Regions from separate parts of the Acidovorax sp. WCS2018Noco2-16 genome, predicted to be linked through region 1. Evidence: riboswitches for the same ligand, from Rfam matches in the RefSeq annotation. Region 1 holds a riboswitch; the other holds the start of a gene.
The links. Region 1 has a riboswitch for glycine ahead of gcvT (glycine cleavage system aminomethyltransferase GcvT). Riboswitches for the same ligand answer to the same signal wherever they lie in the genome.

Region 1 (9,537 bases):
CACCTTTGATAACGGCGAAGCGCTGGAATAAATGCTTGCTTGCATAAAGCGGAATGTGAAGAGCCTAACGTTTGACTTCAGCGGCGCTGAAAGGAGGGGTTAGGCCGAAGGACAAGCGCGCAGGCCATGCTAGGCTTGTGGTGCGCGGCACGCGCCAGCAAGGCTGGAGAGCGCTACACGCTGCGTGGACCAGTGAAAGATGCGATGACATCAAGACTTCCGATCGAACAGCCAACGTCCAACATCAGCGATATGTTCTTCTTGTTGCATGTCGATCGGGTCCTGGATGCTCTCGATTCTGAACGTCCTCTCTTCCTTGCGTAGTTCGCAATAGCCGACAACGTACTCTGGCGAATCTGATGGGTACGTCGCAGTCAAAATAACGGTGCGGATGGATATTTCGCCATGAGAGTCTGTGTAGGCGAATCGGATGCGGCCTTTAATTGAAAGACCTTCAGCCTTGATCTTTTGCTTAAAGCTGTCGTAGCGTCGAAAGTCAAACGGTTCGTCCGATGTGATCGTGACAGCGCCAACTTTCCTGATGAAGACTGGGGAGGTGGCTGCGGTCGGTATTTTGCGAGTCTTCTTCTTTGGAGTGGTGTCGAAGAACTTGCCAGACTCGATCATACGATTCAGATTTTTGACTGCAGCATCTAGGTTGCTATATAGCTTGGCCATACGGCGAGCGTTAACAGCCTCTTCCTGCTTGGCCTTTGTTGCCGCAGAGACCGTTCGCTTTGGATTTGATGCTTGCATGGGATCGTAAGTCCAATGGCAGTAATAGAGAGTAGGCGGCGACCACTGCGGCCTAGCGCTTAAGTTCAGCGGGCGCCGTAGGCGGTCCGCTGCAATGACGGGTTAGGCCTCATTTTGCGAGGTGAATGCGCAATAAGCCTCTTTGCCAACCTTGAGCGCTGCAAAGAGACATACGGCAATAAAGCCAGAAAGCAGTGTTGCCGAAACGCCTATTGATGCGCCGAGGAACGTGGCAATGACGCCAACGATTGCAGTGGTGGAATTCTTCTGCATTTCTAGTATTTGTTTCCAGAGCGCGCGGTACTTCTTTTCGTCTGCGCACAGAAAAAGCTGCATCTCTGACTTGACGAAATCCCAGTATTTCTTTTCAGGGCGATGATCTCCAATGCGTGGCGGCCCTGCGGAGGCTTGTGGCGGTAATGGACCTCCTCGGTACATGAAGCGAGCAACCTCTTCCTCTGTTGAAGCGGCCCCCATTTCCCAAATGACGAGTGGTGTTGCTTCAAGAGTAAGGTCCGTCGGATTGAGGGCGGCGAGCAAGCTTTGCGTGTTCATAGTCTGTCAACGAGGTCTAACGTTTGATATGAGAAGCTTGACCAGGCTTGCCGGAGCGAGTCCTCTCGATGGAAGGGTTAGGCGTCGGTTCCGCGTCACGCATTGGAAGCCTGAATTTTCTTAAGAATGTTCGTGATGTGCTGAGGATACGCGCCGGTGAAGTACTCAAACGTCAGTGGATTGGCTGCGTAAAACTGACAGCACAGTTCAACCCATAAATCGGCCTTCAGAGGGCCGTTCAACTTAAAGACCTTCTTTGACCGAGCCTTGATGTGATCGGCGTTCTTTGCCGTCATATTGAAGTCAGAGTCACGACGCTGGAAGTATTCGTCCCTAAGAAAGAATTGCACAGCACCATCGAAGTGCCGAAAACAGTTGGTCGTGATATCAAACTCTGCATGCAGATAGCGAGCCGGAAAGTACGACTGCCCGTCAATCTCGAGTTGCACATCCTCTGTCTTTAGCTCAAGCGATTGAAACGTCTTGATTTCGTCCGACTCGCTCCATTTGACATCGAGGCAATGCACGTTTGCGAACAGAAAGTCTATGTAGCGAGGATCAAGATCCAAGGGGGGCGAAGCTTGGCGGTTCCAGGTTTGATTTGCCTCACATCCTCATTGAACGGCGCTCCATACCAAGTGTCAGATTCGAGATATACGGAGTTGTCGACATTGAGTCGAACTCGATCTTCGTCAATAGCCACGTACCTCGTGACGCCTTGAAGCTCTAGCTCCCAGAGCATTTCAATGAATCGCGGTGCCCAGTTGGCCTTAGGGTGCATCTGCCGTCTGAAGCACGAATGTGCCATCAGCATGAAATCGCTTCCTACAAAGTAGCCAGGCTGGAACTTAATTGGAGGCAACCGTGTAGCGAGATCTCCAAACGAAAGTAGTCCGTCTCGCTCAGTTTGCATTGATCCGAGGAGCGCTTTTGCAAGCCCAGATGCGGTTGCAACTACCCCTGTGATTGGGGTGTACTCGAATGAACTGGCGTCTAAGGCAAATCCTTTCGTCGCTGCGTTGTGATCTTTGCAATCTGAGCGCTTGCATTCGCCAGCTTGGCGTTGGCTTGTTCAGCCAACCCCGCTGCGTGCCGAGCCATCAGCTCTTCAAGGTTCAGATCGGTTGACATATTTCTCAGGCAAACCTAAAAATCTGCGGATTGTGCGGCGACCGAGATGACTGCAGCCCAGACCGTAACGCGCCTGCATACCAGCTTCTGTGACTACAGTAGCTTACCGCAGGCTTTCGCTTTCAGGCCTGAAAACCCATTGCTTATTGCCCCAAAAGAACAAAAGCCTGGTCATCCAGGCTTTTGTTTTTTAAATCGTAGCCCTGCCCACGCGGTGCATGATGCACCCGCAGTATTGCTAAGCCGCCAACTCACTCACCGGCACACAGCTGCAAAACAGATTCCTGTCCCCATAAACGTTGTCTACGCGCCCCACGGGAGCCCAGTATTTGGCCTGGCGCAGCGCAGGCACCGGGAACGCTGCAGTTTCCCGGCTATAGGCCCGGGCCCAGTCGGCAGCCAACAGGCTTTCCGCCGTATGCGGTGCGTTCTTCAGCGGGTTGTCGCCCTGTGGCCAGGCGCCGTTTTCGATCTGGCGAATCTCTTCGCGGATGGCGATCATCGCGTCGATGAAGCGGTCCAGCTCGACCAGTGTTTCGCTCTCGGTGGGTTCCACCATCAGCGTGTTGGGCACGGGGAAGGACAGCGTGGGCGCGTGAAAGCCGTAGTCGATCAGCCGCTTGGCGACGTCTTCGGCCATCACGCCGCTGGTGTCCTTGAAGCCACGCAGGTCCAGGATGCATTCGTGCGCGACGTGGCCGTTGGCCGATGCGTACAGGGTGGGGTAGTGGCTCTTCAGGCGCGCGCTGATGTAGTTGGCGCTGAGGATGGCGGTTTCGGTGGCGGCCTGCAGGCCGTCGGCGCCCATCATGCGGATGTACATCCAGCTGATGGGCAGCACGGCGGCATTGCCCAGGGGGGCCGCGCTGACGGCGCCCACTCCCCCTGGCACACCGGCCGATGCATGGCGCGGCAGGTACGGCACCAGGTCTTGCACCACGCACACCGGGCCGACGCCCGGGCCGCCACCGCCGTGCGGAATGCAGAAGGTCTTGTGCAGGTTCAGGTGGCTCACATCGCCGCCGAATTCACCGGGCGCGGCCACGCCCACCAGGGCGTTCATGTTGGCGCCGTCCACGTATACACGGCCGCCGTGTTGGTGGACCAACTGGCAGAGCTCCTTGACCTGCGTCTCGAACACGCCGTGCGTGCTGGGGTAGGTGATCATCACGCAGGCCAGGCGCTCGCTGTGCTGCTCGCACTTGGCGCGCAGGTCGGCCAGATCGACGTTGCCATTCGCGTCGCAGGCGGTCACGACCACCTGCATGCCCACCATCTGCGCGCTGGCGGGGTTGGTGCCGTGGGCGCTGCTCGGGATCAGGCAGATGTCGCGGTGGCCCTGGCCCTGCGCCTGGTGATAGGCGCGAATAGCCAGCAGCCCGGCGTATTCGCCCTGGCTGCCCGCGTTGGGCTGCAGGCTGATGCCGGCGTACCCGGTGGCCTCGCACAGCCAGGCGCGCAGTTGCTCATCCAGCTCGGCATAGCCCTGCAACTGGTCGGCCGGCGCGAACGGGTGCACCTGCGCGAATTCAGGCCAGGTGATGGGGATCATCTCGCTGGTGGCGTTGAGCTTCATGGTGCAAGAGCCCAGCGGAATCATGGTGCGGTCCAGCGCCAGGTCTTTGTCGGACAGCTGGCGTATGTAGCGCAGCATGCCGGTTTCGCTGTGGTGGGTGTTGAACACCGGGTGCGTCATGAAGGCGCTGCTGCGGCGCAGCGCGGCGGGAATGAGCGGCTCCACGCCCTGCTCGAAATCGGCAAAACGGGGCAGGGCCTGGCCTTCTTGCGCGAAGACCTTCCACAGCAACTCCACGTCAGCACGCGTGGTGGTCTCGTCCAGCGAGATGCACAGGTAATTGTCAAAGTGAATTCGCAGGTTGGCGCCCATGGATACTGCTCTGGCAGCTATGGTTTTGGTAGCGCCATCCGTCTTGAGCGACAGGGTGTCGAAGACCGCCTGCGGGCGCAGTGGCGCGCCCAGTTGCTCCAGCCCTTTGGCCAGGATGGCGGTGTAGGCGGCAACACGCTGTGCGATGCGCGTGAGGCCCTCGGGGCCGTGGTACACGGCGTACATGCTGGCGACAACGGCCGGCAGCACCTGCGCCGTGCAGATGTTGGAGGTGGCCTTTTCGCGGCGGATGTGCTGCTCGCGCGTCTGCAGCGCCAGGCGATAGGCGGGTTTGCCGTGCGCATCCACACTCACGCCGACGAGGCGGCCGGGCAACGACCGCTTGTATTCGTCGCGGCAAGCCATGAAGGCGGCGTGCGGGCCACCCGCGCCCATGGGCATGCCAAAACGCTGGGTCGTGCCCACGACGATGTCGGCGCCCCATTCACCGGGCGGCGTGATCAGGGTCAAGGCGAGCAGGTCGGCTGCTGCGATGAAGGCGGCGCCTTTGGCATGCACCTTGGCCGTGTCGTCCTTCAAGTCGTCGATGCGGCCGCTGGTGGCGGGGTACTGCGCCAGCACGGCGAAATAGTCGCCGTCGAGCGCTGCATTCCATTCCTCGAGAGAGTTGGCCAGCACCACTTCGATGCCCAGCGGCGCGGCGCGCGTCTTGATCACCTCGATGGTCTGCGGATGCGCGTCGCCCGCCACGATGAAGCGCGTGCTTTTCGACTTGACCGAGCGCTTGGCCAGCGTCATGGCCTCGGCGGCAGCGGTGGCCTCGTCAAGCATGGACGCGTTGGCGATCGGCATGGCCGTGAGGTCGCACACCATGGTTTGAAAGTTGACCAGTGCTTCCATGCGGCCCTGGCTGATCTCGGCCTGGTAGGGCGTGTAGGCCGTGTACCAGGCGGGGTTTTCCAGAATGTTGCGCAGGATGACGCCCGGCGTGTGCGTGCCGTAGTAGCCCTGGCCGATGAAGCTGCGCAGCACGCGGTTCTTGCCCGCCAGCGCCTTCAGCTCGGCGAGCGCGGCCGCTTCGGTGACGGCGGCCGGCAACTGCATGGGCCTGGCGCGGGCGATGGAGCGCGGCACGATGCCGTCGATGAGCGCGCGGCGCGAGGCCTCGCCGATCACGGAGAGCATGTGCGCTTCATCGGCCGCATCGATGCCGATGTGGCGGGGCTGGAATTCAGTGGCGTTCTCCAGCGCGGAGAGCGAGGGCAGGGCGGTGGTCATCGGCGGCGGCAGTCAGTCAGGGGCGAAAAAACGGCCGCGCCCGGTGGTGGCCGGGCGCGAGGGAGGGCAGTGCGCGGTCAGGCGCTCTTGGCGAACTCGGTATAGGCCGGCTCGTCCATCAGGGCGTCGAACTGGGCCTTGTCGGAGGCGCGCACCTTGAAGAACCAGCCTGTGCCCAGCGGGTCGCTGTTGGCCAGCGACGGGTCGGCGCGCAGCGCTTCGTTCACTTCGATGATTTCGCCCGACACGGGCATGTACACGTCGGCCGCGGCCTTGACGGACTCGACCACGCCGGCCACTTCGCCTTGCGCGAACGTCTTGCCCACTTCGGGCAGGTCCACGAAAACCACGTCGCCCAGCGCGTCCTGCGCATGCACGGTGATGCCAACCACGGCGGCTTCGTGGCTAGCGGTATCGACCCACTCGTGGTCCTTGGAAAACTTGACGGTCATGGGGCACTCCAGAAAAGAAAAAGGTGAAAGACTTGAGGAAAAAGATTGACGCCGATGTCAGCTGTAACTGTAGCCCGGCCAGCCACCTGGCGGCGGGCCGCAGCGCAGGCCATCAGCCGCGGTGGTAGCGCGCGGGCGTGAAGGGCAGGGCGACGACTTCCATGGGCACGGCCTTGCCCCGCACCAGCGCGTTGACGCGGCTGCCCACGGCGGCGAAGGCGGGCGCCACGTAGCCCATGGCCACCGGCCGGTCTACCGTGGGGCCGAGCAGTCCGCTGGTCACTTCGCCGATGCGCTGGCCTTCTGCAGACTGCAGCTCGGTGTGCTCGCGCACCGGCACGCGCTCCAGCGCCACCAGGCCCACGCGTTTGCGGGTCAGCAGCGCGGGGTCGTCGATCTGCGCCAGCACCCGGCCTGCGCCCGGAAAGCCGCCGGCACGCGCGCCCCCGGTGCGGCGCACCTTCTGGATGGCCCAGTTCAGGGCGGCTTCGGGCGGCGTGGTGGTGGTGTCGATGTCGTTGCCGTAGAGGCACAGGCCCGCTTCCAGCCGCAACGAATTGCGCGCGCCCAGGCCAATGGGTTGCACTTCCGGCTGGGCCAGCAGCGCGCGAGCCAGCGTCTCGGCCTGGGTAGCGGGCACGGATATCTCGAAGCCGTCTTCGCCCGTGTAGCCGCTGCGGGTGATGAAGCAGTCGCAGCCGGCCACGGTGAAGGCCCCGCCCGTCATGAACACCAGCGACAACACCTCGGGCGCCAGGCGGCCCAGCGCCGTGGCGGCCTGCGGACCCTGCAGCGCCAGCAGCGCCTGGTCGGGCAGCGGCTGCACCTGGCACAGGTGGCCGATGCGCGACTGGATGTGCGCGATGTCGCCCGCCTTGCAGGCGCCGTTGACGATGACGAACAGGTCGTTGCCCCGGTTCACGAACATCAGGTCGTCGATGATGCCGCCCTCGTCGTTCAGCAGCAGGCCGTAGCGCTGCTTGCCGACGCCCAGCCCTACCACATCCACCGGCACCAGCGTTTCAAAAGCGGCGGCGGCATCGGGCCCCACGAGGCGCAACTGGCCCATGTGCGATACGTCGAACAGGCCGGCGGCGGTGCGCGTGTGGTGGTGTTCGGCCATCAGGCCTGCGGGGTACTGCACCGGCATGGAATAGCCGGCGAAGGGCACCATGCGGGCGCCGAGTTCCAGGTGCAGTGCGTTGAGCGGGGTGGTCAGCAGGGCGGCGGGCGCGGGGGACGACATGGGCGGAACTCTCCAGGGGGCAAGCAGTGAAGCGGCCCGCCCTGATGGCTGGCCGCGGCATGTGCCCCGCTGTCCGCTTTACCTGAGAGATTCACCGTGCCGGTGGCCGACAAGGTCGGCGCTGCGGCGGGGTTTGCTCCTTCGGTGGGCTGCCTGCCGATGTGGGCGGCAGCCTCTCTCCAGCTGGGGAAACGCCTGCATCCCTGCGGGCGTTCCTGTCAGTCCTTTTGCCTGAGCGTTCGGGCGATGAAACCCTGCGCCTTCGGCGGCTGCCGCAAGTTGCGGCGGCTCTCTCCTGACGAGTGGCCGGAGTATAGCGGCGCGCCTTGGCCCGGGCGGCCTTGCAGCCTCGGCATTCCCTGCATCGGTCATGTTGCAACTTGTTGCATCCGAAGGTGCATCCAAAACGCGTGCTGACGTGTAGAGCCTGGGCAGACCCGTGAGAACACAAGGGCCTGTCAGTCACTCAACTGATCATTCATTCAAAGGAGCACCCTATGCGCAACATCCGTCCTTCCCGCATCGCCGCCCTGGCAGGCACCGTGTCCGCCGTCGCACTGCTGGCCGCTTGCGGTTCGATGTCTTCTTCGTCCACCACCGCATCCGGCATGATGACTTTCTCCCAAGCCAGCCTGCCCGCATCCATCCAGGTGCCCGCCGGCAACAAGGTGGCATGGGAAACCGTGGGCAAGGGTGACATCACCTATGAATGCAAGGACAAGGCCAATGCACCCGGCCAGGTCGAATGGACGTTCGCCGGCCCTGACGCCAAGCTGCTCGACCGCAGTGGCAAGCAAGTGGGCAAGTACTACGGCCCACCGGCCACCTGGGAAGCGAACGACGGCTCCAAGCTGACGGCAACGCAACTGGCCGTGGCACCTTCGACCGCCGGCGCACTGCCTTACCAGCTCGTCAAGGCCAACCCTGCCATGGGCAGCGGCGCACTGACCGGCGTGACCTACATCCAGCGCGTGGCCCTGACCGGCGGCGTGGCCCCTGCGAACATGGCCTGTACCGCCGCGAACAAGGGCCAGAAGACCACCGTGCCGTACCAGGCCGACTACATCTTCTACAAGGCCGCCTAAAAGCGGGTGGTTCAAGGGGTCGAGTGGGCGTGAAAACCCACGCCGCCCCGGGGGCGGCGCGACCGTGCGGCTTGATGGTGCGATGCACTACCATGCCGCATCTTCAACCCGCCACCTCCGCCCTTGAACGCAGCAGCCGACCCCTTCGACTACGACGCCGCCATCGGGGCCTGTGCCCGCGGCGACCACCAGGCCCTGCAGCGCATCTATCAGCGCGACGGCCGCTACCTGCTGGGCGTAGCCCTGCGCATCGTGCGCGAACGCGCCCAGGCCGAGGACGTGCTGCATGACGCCTTCCTCAGCATCTGGCAGCGTGCCGCCAGCTTCGATGCCGGTCGCGGCGCGGGGCGGGGCTGGATCTACAGCGTGGTGCGCCATGCGGCGCTGAATGTGGCGCGCGGCAACGTGCGCGACGTGCGTATCGACGAAGAGGCCATGGAGGCCATCGACGATCAGGCTGCGCTGGAGAGCTACCGCAGCCGGATTGACCCTTATGAACTGGGTGCCGACCTGGGCAAGCTCGACACTTGTCTGGGCCGCCTGGAGCCCGCACGGCGCGACTGCATCGTGCTGGCTTACGTGGAAGGCTGCTCGCACGGCGAGATCGCCGAGCGTACGCAGACGCCACTGGGCACCGTGAAGGCCTGGATACAGCGCGGCATGCGCGCGCTGCGGGAGTGCATGGCATGACGAGCCCATCGACGAATTCAACATCAGACCCCTCGGGCGACATCGACACGCTGGCCAGTGCCTACGTGCTGGGCACGCTGCCCTTGGCCGGCCGCCTCGAAGTGCAGGACCGCCTGCCGCGCGATCCCGAGCTGCGCCAGGCCGTGCAGGCCTGGGAAGAGCGCCTGCACCCGTTGACCGCGCTGGCGCCCGCCGTGGAGCCATCGGCCGCCCTGTGGCCGCGCATCGAGCGCAGCCTGGGCTGGTCACGTGCCGATGTGCGCGTGCAGGCACCTGCGGCGCCATCGGCCTTGGCGTCCTGGTGGAACGACCTGCGGCTGTGGCGCGGGCTGGCCGGCGGCGGTTTCGCCGCCGCTGCGGTGCTGGCGGCCGTGCTGGTCACACGCATGGGCGTGCCGGGCGGCGCCGGGGCACCGCAATACATGGTGGTGCTGGTGGCACCGGGCGGCACATCGCCCGGCTGGGTGGTGCAGGCCGCCGCCACGTCCAATCAGC
Region 2 (9,537 bases), on a different contig from region 1:
AGACGTCTGCGTTCCCCTGCTGGCCCAAGTTTCAGGTTTGACCTATCCCCGCGACTTCCATGTCGGATATTCACCCGAACGCATCAATCCCGGCGACCGAAAAAATACGCTGACCACCACTACCAAGGTCGTGGCAGCCGACCGGCCCGAGGTGCTTCAACGACTCGTAGGTATCTACGGGCGAATCACTCAGGTGTACTCGGCGGAATCCATCAAAGTGGCCGAGGCTGCCAAAGTGCTGGAAAACACACAGCGCGACATCAATATCGCGTTGATGAATGAACTCAGCCAGATCTTTTGCCGACTTGGAATCGATACCCACGATGTCCTCGCGGCAGCCCGCAGCAAGTGGAACTTCCTGGACTTCCGGCCGGGTTTGGTGGGCGGGCATTGCATCTCGGTGGATCCCTACTATCTGACACACAAAGCCGCGTCGCACGGCATCGTGGCTGACTTCATCCTGTCAGCCCGGCAGGTGAACGAGAGCATGGCGGCCTTCATCACGGACCAGTTGATACAGCGCATGGTGCAGCAGCGTTTGTTGCACAGCGCCGCAGTGGTCACCCTGTTAGGTGTGACCTTCAAGGAAAACGTGCGGGACGTCCGCAACTCGGGCGTGGTAGCCATCTACCGACGCCTGAAGGAATTCGGCATCCATGTCCAAGTCATTGACCCGCTGGCAGACATGGAATCACTGCACGCAGAGCAAAGCCTGCAGTTGACGCCGTTGTTTGAGGCACAACCCGCGGATGCCATCGTGCTGGCGGTGGCGCATGCGCCGTTCCGCGAGCAAGGTTGGCAATTGATGCAGCGGCTGGCTCGCCCGGGACAGCCCGTTGTGATCGCCGACGTGCAAGCGGTGCTGCCGCGTTGCGGCAAGCCCGAGCACATGCATCACTGGCGTCTCTGATGATCCTACCGCTCCGGCATGTCGAAAAGCACATTCGGACACATCGCTTTTCTGCGGCGCGACAACACAGCACGACACCTTGACAGAGGCGCTGCACGATGCAGTCTCCAGCCCTGAAGAAGGGCGCGTCAAAGGAGATTTAGATGCTTCGTTTCATGCATGCCGCCGCCGTCGTTCTGACCTCGCTCGTCGCAGTGGGAGCAGCCCACGCAGCCACCAGCGCCACCGTCGTGATTCAGGCGGGAGTTCCCCAACATCAACGTGGTCTGCACGGATGGGTACCCGTGCAATACGGCCCCCCGCCCGCGCCCCGATACGAGGCCGCACCTCCTCCACGGCGGGGCATGGTGTGGGCTGAAGGCCACTGGGTGCGCCGCGGCCACCGCGACGCATGGGTGCCCGGCCAATGGATTCAGGCACGGCCCGGCTATTTTTACCGGCAACCCCACTGGGATCAACGGGGCGACCGCTGGAACATGCAGCGCGGCGGCTGGGACCGCGATCGCGACGGCGTGCCCAACAGGCAAGACCGCCGCCCGGATAATCCGTACCGACATTGAGAACGACCGAGGACGGGGGCGGCGCATGCATTCTCCGCGTCGCCAGCCCAGCCCCGGGCTAGGTCACTCCAGGCGCAGCTCCGCGTGGCCGACCCCGGGGAAGTCGGCGACCACCACGTCTCCCTGCATGACCATGGGCGTGCCGGTCCAGGAACCCGTGGTGACCCAGTGCCCGGCGCGAAGCCCTCCGAGGTTGCGCGCCCCTTCATTGGCCAGCCACACCAGTAACCGCAGCGGTTCGCCAGAGGGGTTGCCGCCAGCTTCGTGTGATACCACCGTGCCGCCATTGACCTCCAGGCGCACCGGCTGGCGCATTACATCGACGGGGCGGCATTCATCGAGCCCGGAGCCCACCACCAGCGCGCCGTGGCAGGCTTGGTCCGCCAAGCGGCTCCACACGCTCTGACCGCCCCAAGTAGCAAACCGGGTATCGCAGACCTCAATGCCGGCATGGGCCGGGCCAAAGGCTATCCGAACCTCGTCCAGCGTATAAGGATCGTCACGCGCAGGAAGGTCGGCAAGGCACTGGAAGACCAGTTCCGCCTCTACGCCCATCACCAGGAAATCGGCGGCAGGCAGGCGCACCACAGTGCCGACATGCACGCTGTCCAGCGTCAGCGCGGCGCGTGCAGGCTCGGCGTCGGGGGACAGCGCGCCGACCTTCCAGCCGGCGATGGGTCCTCGTGCCTCAACGACCCGATCTTGCACGGCATAGGCCTGCGCAGCATTTCCAGGTCGCAGCGATGCAGGAAGCTCGGCGGGCCGGGGACCAGCGCCTAAGCGGGAATGGGTCAGCAGATCGGCAGCAGGCTGGGGATTGAAATCAGAAGATTGCGACATCGAAGTATCCATGGGCAACGTATTGGGATTGGGCGCGCCGACGGCCCGGCAACGCAAATTATGGGAGCCTGAAGGAACACGCATGGCATGAACCGCACCGGTGCACGCCATATGCATATAGCGCGCGGCGCATGTGCACTTCACCACAATCTCGCGCTCATTCCCTCTCCAACGACGCGACGCGTTTCCGGAAACCTGCCATGTCAATTCTCTTCCCCTACGGCCGCCGCGCCCTGCCGTTGCTCGCTTCCACGCTGGCCTGCGCTGCCGCCCTGTCGGCCAGCGTTCATGCCTACGCCGACACCACACACTGGCCCCAGCACCCTGTCACGCTGATCATGGGCTTTCCCGCGGGCTCGGGCGTAGACGTGGTGGCTCGCGCACTGCAGGAGCCGCTGTCGCACAAACTCGGCCAGCCGGTCATCATCGATTACAAGTCCGGCGCTGCTGGCAACATCGCCAGCGAATACGTTGCCCGCGCCAAGCCAGATGGCTACACCCTCTCCTTCGGCACCGCCGCCACGCACGGCAGCAACGCGGCGCTGTACAAGAAGCTGCCCTTCGACGTGGAGGCCGATTTCGCGCCGGTGGCACCGGTGTTGGACGTATCCAATGTGCTGACCGTCAACCCCGACGTCATCGACGCGAAGACGCTCAAGGAATTTGTGGAGTTGGTGAAAGCCCACCCGGGCAAGTACAACTACGCCTCCACCGGCAACGGCGCGGGCACGCACATGGCATTTGCCGAATTCAATTCGCGCCTGGGCCTGAACATGGTGCACGTGCCCTACAAGGGCGGGCCGGAGGCCATCGCGTCAGTGGTGCGCGGCGAGACCTGCTGCATCATGAACCAGGTGCAGACCGTACTGCCGCACTACAAGGCCGGCAAGGTGCGCCTGCTGGGCATCACCACCGCCAAGCCGGTGGCGGCCGTCAAGGAAGTGCCGACCATCGCCTCCAGCGGCCTGCCAGGCACCAGGGGTTTCGACAGCTCGATCTGGTTCGGCATCTTCGCGCCCAAGGGCACCGACGCGGCCATCGTGCTCAAGCTCAACACCGCGATCAAGGAAGTGCTGGAGCAGCCCGAAGTGCGCGAGCGCTTCGAGTCGCAGGGCAATGCGATCCGTGTCGAAACGCCCGAGCAGTTCCGCCAGACCGTGCATGCCGACCGCAACAAATGGGCCCAGGTCGTCAAGAACGCGAAAATCAGCATTGACTAGATAAGGGCCCCCCCCTGAGCGACTGCGCCGCTCCCCCCTTCTCTCGTGGCGCTGCGCGCCTCGGGAATCGGGGCACCCCCAGCGGCCTGGCAAAGCCAGTTCCGCGGGGGTTGCTGGTCTAGCCCGCGCCGGTTTCAAGTTCCGTGAGCACAGCGCTTTCCGCCCTCCGCACCCACTGGCTACTGCATCGACCCTTTTCATGACCCCTTCTTCTCCTACGGATACAGCCGGCATCGCGGCCCTTGAACAACGCCTGCAGCATGACCTGCTGACCCTGAACTGGCGCGCCAAACCCTGGCTGCCGCAGCGCTCGCACGCGGGCAAGCCCGTCGTCGACGTGCTTGTCATCGGGGCCGGCCAGGCGGGCCTAGCGGCCAGCATGGCGCTGGCGCAACAGGGCATTGCCGCCGTGCTGCTGGACCGTGCACCGCTCGACCAAGAAGGCCCCTGGGCCACCACCGCGCGCATGGAAACACTGCGTTCGCCCAAAGAGCTGACCGGGCCCGCGCTGGGCCTGCCATCGCTCACCTTCCGCGCGTGGTTCGAGGCCCAGTTCGGCGCTGCCGCCTGGGCTGCTCTCGACAAGATCCCGCGCCTGCAGTGGATGGACTATTTGCGCTGGTATCGCCGCGTAACGCGGGCCGACGTTCGCAACGGCCATGCCGTCACTGCGGTGCGCCCGCGCAGTGATGGCCTGGTGGAAGTGGATGTGCAGGCACAGGGCAGCACGACGACCTGGTTCGCCCGCCGCGTGGTGCTGGCCACGGGCCGCGACGGCCTGGGCGGGCCGCAGATTCCCGCCTTCATGCAGGGCGTGCACCGCAGCCGTTGGGCGCATTCGTCCGACGCGCTGAACTACGAGCAATTGCGCAACCTGCGCGTGGGCGTCGTAGGTGCGGGTTCGTCCGCCATGGACAGCGCCGCCACCGCACTCGAATGCGGCGCAGCCAGCGTCGACCTGCTGGTGCGCCGCACCGACCTGCCGCGCATCAACAAATCGAAGGGCTCAGGCGTGCCCGGCCTGACGCACGGCCACCATGCGCTGCCGGCCGAATGGAAATGGCGCATTCGACACTACATCAACACCACGCAGGTGCCGCCGCCGCACGGCAGCACGTTGCGCGTGTCGCGCCACGCTAATGCCTTCTTTCACCTGGGCTGCCCGGTGCAGCGAGTGGACGATTTGGGCAGCGAACTACGCGTGACCACTCCGCGCGGCGTTTTTGCACTCGACTTCCTGATCGTCTCCACCGGCTTTGCCATTGACTGGGCACAAAAGCCCGAATATGCGCCGTTCGCACCCCACGTGCGCACGTGGGGCGAACGCTTCCAGCCGCCCGCCGGCGACGAAGACCAGGAACTGACCGACTCTCCGGACCTGGGGGCGGTGTTCGAATTCCGCGAGAAAACGCCCGGCGCCTGCCCCGGCCTGGATCGCATCCATTGCTTTTGCTACCCGGCAGCGCTGTCGCACGGCACGGTGTCAGGTGACATTCCCGCCATCAGCGATGGCGCGCGGCGCCTGGCCACCGGCCTGGCGGGTTTGTTCTACAGCGAAGATGTGGAGCACCACTTCAACGTGCTGCAGGCCTATGCCGAGCCCGAACTGCTGGGCGACGAATGGACGCCCGCAGACACCTCCCTGCGCGTTCTGCCCAACTGAATTCCTGAACGCATCCTTGAACGAATCCTTCCCATGACCGCCATCACCACGCACGACACCATCGACCAGATCGCCGGCCTCTCGCCCGGCAGTGCGGCCCACGCCGTGCGCCATCAGCGGGGCAAGGTCGCCACCGCCACGCAGGGCTGCGAAGACGCGCTGCTCGGCCCCGACCTGCCCGGTGGCCTCACACAGGCCGAGCGCCTGGCCGTGGCCCACGATATCGCCAGAGTCAGCGGCCTGCCTGCGCTGGCCGCGCACTACCGAGCTGCACTGGAGCCCCTGCGCCCCACACCCGCGTTGCAGGCGCTCATCGAGACGCCCGACGCCGCCATCGCCGACACGCGCCTGCAGGCCATCGTCCACTTCGCGCGCACGCTCGCCACACAGCCGGCGCAGAGCGACCAGGCCGCCCTGCTGGCGCTGCCGGCTGCGGGCCTGTCCGTGCCCGACACGGTGCTGCTGGCGCAGTTGATCGGCTTCGTCACCTACCAGTTGCGCCTGGTGGCTGGCGTGGCCGCATTGTCGCAATTGGGTGATGCCGGCACCGCGCCCGCATTGACAGCAACGCCCGTGCAAGCGGCCGACGCCGCGCCCTTCGTGCACCCCGCCAACCTGCCCGCCCCCGGCGAGCCGCTGCGGCTGAACGGCTACACCAGCGAGACACTGGACTGGAAAAGCTGGCTGCCCGTGCTCGACGTGGCATCGGCCAGCGAAGAGCAGAACGCCGTGCTCGACCTGTCGCACCCGAAGGCCCGCACGTCCGACTTCTACCTGCTGCTGGCGCACCAGCCGCGCGTGCTGTCGGAGCGCTCGCAGGCCTTCAACGCCATCATGTACGCGCCAGGCGGGCTGGCACGCGCCGATCGCGAAGTGGCGGCCACGGTGGTTTCGCGCGTCAACGGTTGCGTGTACTGCGCGTCGGTGCATGCCCAGCGCTTCGAGCAGCTCGCCAAGCGCAACGACGTGATGGCGCAGATCTTCACCGACCCCGACACCGCCGGCACCAACGCCCGTGAACGTGCCATCGGCCAGGCCAGCGCGGCCCTGACGCGCGCGCCGGGCACTTTCAGCGCGCAGCACCTGCAGCCGCTACGGGGTGCCGGCCTGTCAGACCTGGAGATCCTCGACGCACTGCATGCCGCCGCCCTGTTCGCCTGGGCCAACCGGCTGATGCTGAATCTGGGCGAAGCGGTGTTTCCCAGCCCGCAGTGATGCAGCGCTGAAGCCGCACTGACGCGCCGCCGCTACGCCGCACTGTTGTGCGCGGCGCGCCTTCGCGGTTACCATGCCACCCGCAGGAGAGCGAACGGCCACGCACAGCGGGCCGCTCCACCGAAGGCGCAAACTCCCATACACGCTCAGGTTCCGTACTGCACCATTATCAAAGCCGTCTGGAGAGCCGCCATGCAAGCCATGGCGCACCGAAGGAGCAAACCCCGCGCCATGTTGGCGCAGGGTGAATCTCTCAGGTACCAAGGACAGGGGGAGCGGCAGCTGGGCTCACGTACGCCTGCTGCACGCTATAAATTCAATAGCTGCCCGCGCCCGTATTCCCAGCGCTTGAACCCTCAAAGGCTTCAACATGCGCGTGATCGTTCTCGGCGCCGGCTTGCTCGGCACCACCTCCGCTTATTTCCTGCAACAGCTCGGCCACGACGTGACCGTGATCGACCGCCAGGCCGCGCCCGGCGCGGAAACCAGCTTCGCCAACGGCGGGCAGATCTCGGTCAGCCACGCCGAGCCCTGGGCCAACCCCAGCGCGCCGCTGAAGGTGCTGCAATGGCTGGGCCGCGAAGATGCGCCTTTGCTGTTTCGCCTGCGGGGCGACATGCGCCAGTGGCTCTGGGGATTGCAGTTCTTGCGCGAATGCACGCCGGCGCGCACGCGCCACAACATCGAGCAGATCGTGAGCCTGGGCACGTACAGCCGCGAGACACTGCAGCAGCTGCGCCGCGACACGAACATCCAGTACGACCAGCGCACGCAGGGCATCCTGCACTTCTACACCAGCCAGAAAGAATTCGAAGGCGCCCTGGCACCCGCCGAGCAGATGCGTGCCTTGGGCTGCGAGCGCCGCGTGGTCAGCGCCGACGAGGCCGTGCGGCTGGAGCCCGCCCTCGCTCACATGCGCCCGCAGCTAGCCGGCGCCACCTACACGGCTGAAGACGAATCGGGCGACGCCAACACCTTCACGCGCGAACTGGCACGGCTGGCGGAGGCGGCAGGCGTTCAATTCCGCCTGGGCTGCCACATCACCGCGCTGCGCACGGTCGGTGGCGCCATCGATCATGTGGAGATCACCAACGCCGACGGCCGCTTCGAGCGCGTGCGCGCCGACGCCTACGTGATGGCCATGGGTTCGTTCAGCCCGCTGCTGGCCGAGCCGCTGGGCATTCGGCTGCCGATCTACCCTGCCAAGGGCTATTCGGTGACCATGCCGGTGCGCGACGCTGCAGCGGCCTACGAGGTGAGCCTGACGGACGACGAATACAAGCTGGTCTTCTCGCGCTACACCAGCGAGCGCGGCGACAGGTTGCGCATCGCCGGCACGGCCGAGCTGAACGGCTACGGGCGCGACTTGAACCCCGTGCGCTACGACGCCATCGTGCGCCGCGTGGAGCAGCTCTTTCCTGGCGCGGGCGATGCCGCCCAGGCCCAGTTCTGGACCGGCCTGCGCCCGGCCACGCCGAGCAACGTGCCGCTGATCGGCAAGACGAAGATCGGCAACCTGTTCTTGAACACGGGCCACGGCACGCTGGGCTGGACGCATGCGTGCGGCTCGGGCAAGTCGATCGCGCGCATCGTGAGCGGGCTGGCGCCGGAGCTGGACTTCGCTTTCGCCGGCATGCCGCCGGCACCTGCGCCGCAATGGCAGCCGGCGTAAGGCCCACGTATTTTTGCTATTAATTTAATAGCATTTAGCGCTTATTGGATAAGCGCTAGAGCCCTATTTCATTCAAAACCGAGATGAAGAGGATCGATCAGTGGATCGCTTCGTCGATGAACACTGTGAGCACGCCGGTGTAGCCGTACAGCCGGTGGTGCGCGATCTCGCCTGCGGCGAAGAAGCCCACCAGCGGCACGTCGCCCAGCGCGTGCCGCACGATCTGTAGCTCCGCGCTCGGGCCGCCAAAGTGCGGCCCGCCGCGCCCTGAACAGCTGACGTAGATGGCGCCCAGAATCTGCCGCTGCGGGTCTTGCCGTTGCAGCCCGCCGTCTATGGCCGATGCCTGCGCCAGCGCGTCTTCGTCCTGCGTTTCGGGCGACAGCTCTTCGCGGATTTCGGCACACACGCGCATCAGGTCGGCGCGCGCCGCATTCACGTTGCGCTGGCAGAACGCCAGCCGCATGCCGGGCTCCACCCGGTCGGCCAGGGCCACGCCGCGCCGCGTGGCGTCCAGCCCAACGATGTGGCGCACCCGCACGTCGGTGCCGAAGTGCCCGGTGCGGCCCAGCGGCTGCGTGCCCTCATCCACCAGCCCGGCCAGCGTGGCACGCACGGTGCGCAGGGCGGGTTGCGGATCGCCGTCGAGCGAGATGTTCAGCGTGTCCAGCAGCGCATCAAGCGCGGGCTCATGGTTCAACTCCAGCGCCACGTTGTCGTGCGCCGCCGTCACCGTCATCAACGGCCCGATGGGCTGGCAGCCTTGCGTAACGCGCGAGAGCAGCGGCACGCCAGCGCCAAAGGCCACGCCCGACAGTCCGCCGTCGAACACGCCGCCGGCAGCGCCCTGGCCGGCGATGTTGCCGTTGCCGCCCACGGCGAACTGCACGCTCGGGCCCCGGCTGGCCACCAGGCCGCCGAAGAGATAGCCGGTGGCCGTGCGGTCTGCCACCTCGTTGATCAGCTCGGCCAGCTCGGGCGTGCCGCCGTCGGCATGCACCAGCGCCGTATGTGCCTCAAAGCCGCCCGTGGCCGCACCACTGTGCGCCAGCGGCGCCACGCCGGAGAACACGCGGTATTGGTCTGCGGGCAGATCCAGCAGCATCACCGACAGCGCCGGCTCGTCGAAGTATTCGGCGTTGTTGGCAGCCACGCCCACGCCCACGGTGCCGCTCCAGTCGGTCACCTCGGGCAGTTCGGCGGAAAGAAAGTCGAGCAGTTCAACCGCATCGCCCGCGTAATGGTCGGTGATGTAGAGCAGGCCCAGCGCGGGCGCAGAGGCGTATTGCGGCAAAGCCATCTGCGCACGCAGTTGCGCCAGCACCAGCGCGGTGGCCATTCGCCATTGCGGATGGGTGGCGTGCCCGTGGGGAAAGAGTGGCATGGTTTGAAGTCCGGGGATGGCGGGCAGATCGCGGAAGGGTGAGCCGCCCTGTCCCTATAAGCGCGCCGCTGAT

Region 2: linked by a shared signal. The riboswitch ahead of RQI28_RS17230 (D-amino acid dehydrogenase) and the one ahead of gcvT (glycine cleavage system aminomethyltransferase GcvT) in region 1 are both predicted to bind glycine.

Annotation. Positions count from the first base shown of each region.
Region 1 is NZ_JAVTJJ010000001.1:571,865-581,401, reverse strand. Features, by position in the region: gene RQI28_RS02580 (WYL domain-containing protein) at 211-756, opposite strand; gene RQI28_RS02575 (hypothetical protein) at 859-1,311, opposite strand; gene RQI28_RS02570 (hypothetical protein) at 1,407-1,880, opposite strand; gene gcvP (aminomethyl-transferring glycine dehydrogenase) at 2,681-5,569, opposite strand; gene gcvH (glycine cleavage system protein GcvH) at 5,647-6,021, opposite strand; gene gcvT (glycine cleavage system aminomethyltransferase GcvT) at 6,134-7,267, opposite strand; glycine riboswitch at 7,327-7,460, opposite strand; glycine riboswitch at 7,477-7,575, opposite strand; gene RQI28_RS02550 (DUF3455 domain-containing protein) at 7,765-8,352, shown strand; gene RQI28_RS02545 (sigma-70 family RNA polymerase sigma factor) at 8,476-9,042, shown strand; gene RQI28_RS02540 (anti-sigma factor domain-containing protein) at 9,039-9,537, shown strand, end outside.
Region 2 is NZ_JAVTJJ010000011.1:16,027-25,563, reverse strand. Features, by position in the region: gene RQI28_RS17260 (nucleotide sugar dehydrogenase) at 1-910, shown strand, start outside; gene RQI28_RS17255 (hypothetical protein) at 1,054-1,470, shown strand; gene RQI28_RS17250 (2-keto-4-pentenoate hydratase) at 1,534-2,322, opposite strand; gene RQI28_RS17245 (tripartite tricarboxylate transporter substrate binding protein) at 2,511-3,530, shown strand; gene RQI28_RS17240 (NAD(P)/FAD-dependent oxidoreductase) at 3,730-5,193, shown strand; gene RQI28_RS17235 (peroxidase-related enzyme) at 5,227-6,408, shown strand; glycine riboswitch at 6,578-6,688, shown strand; gene RQI28_RS17230 (D-amino acid dehydrogenase) at 6,779-8,080, shown strand; gene RQI28_RS17225 (FIST N-terminal domain-containing protein) at 8,178-9,464, opposite strand.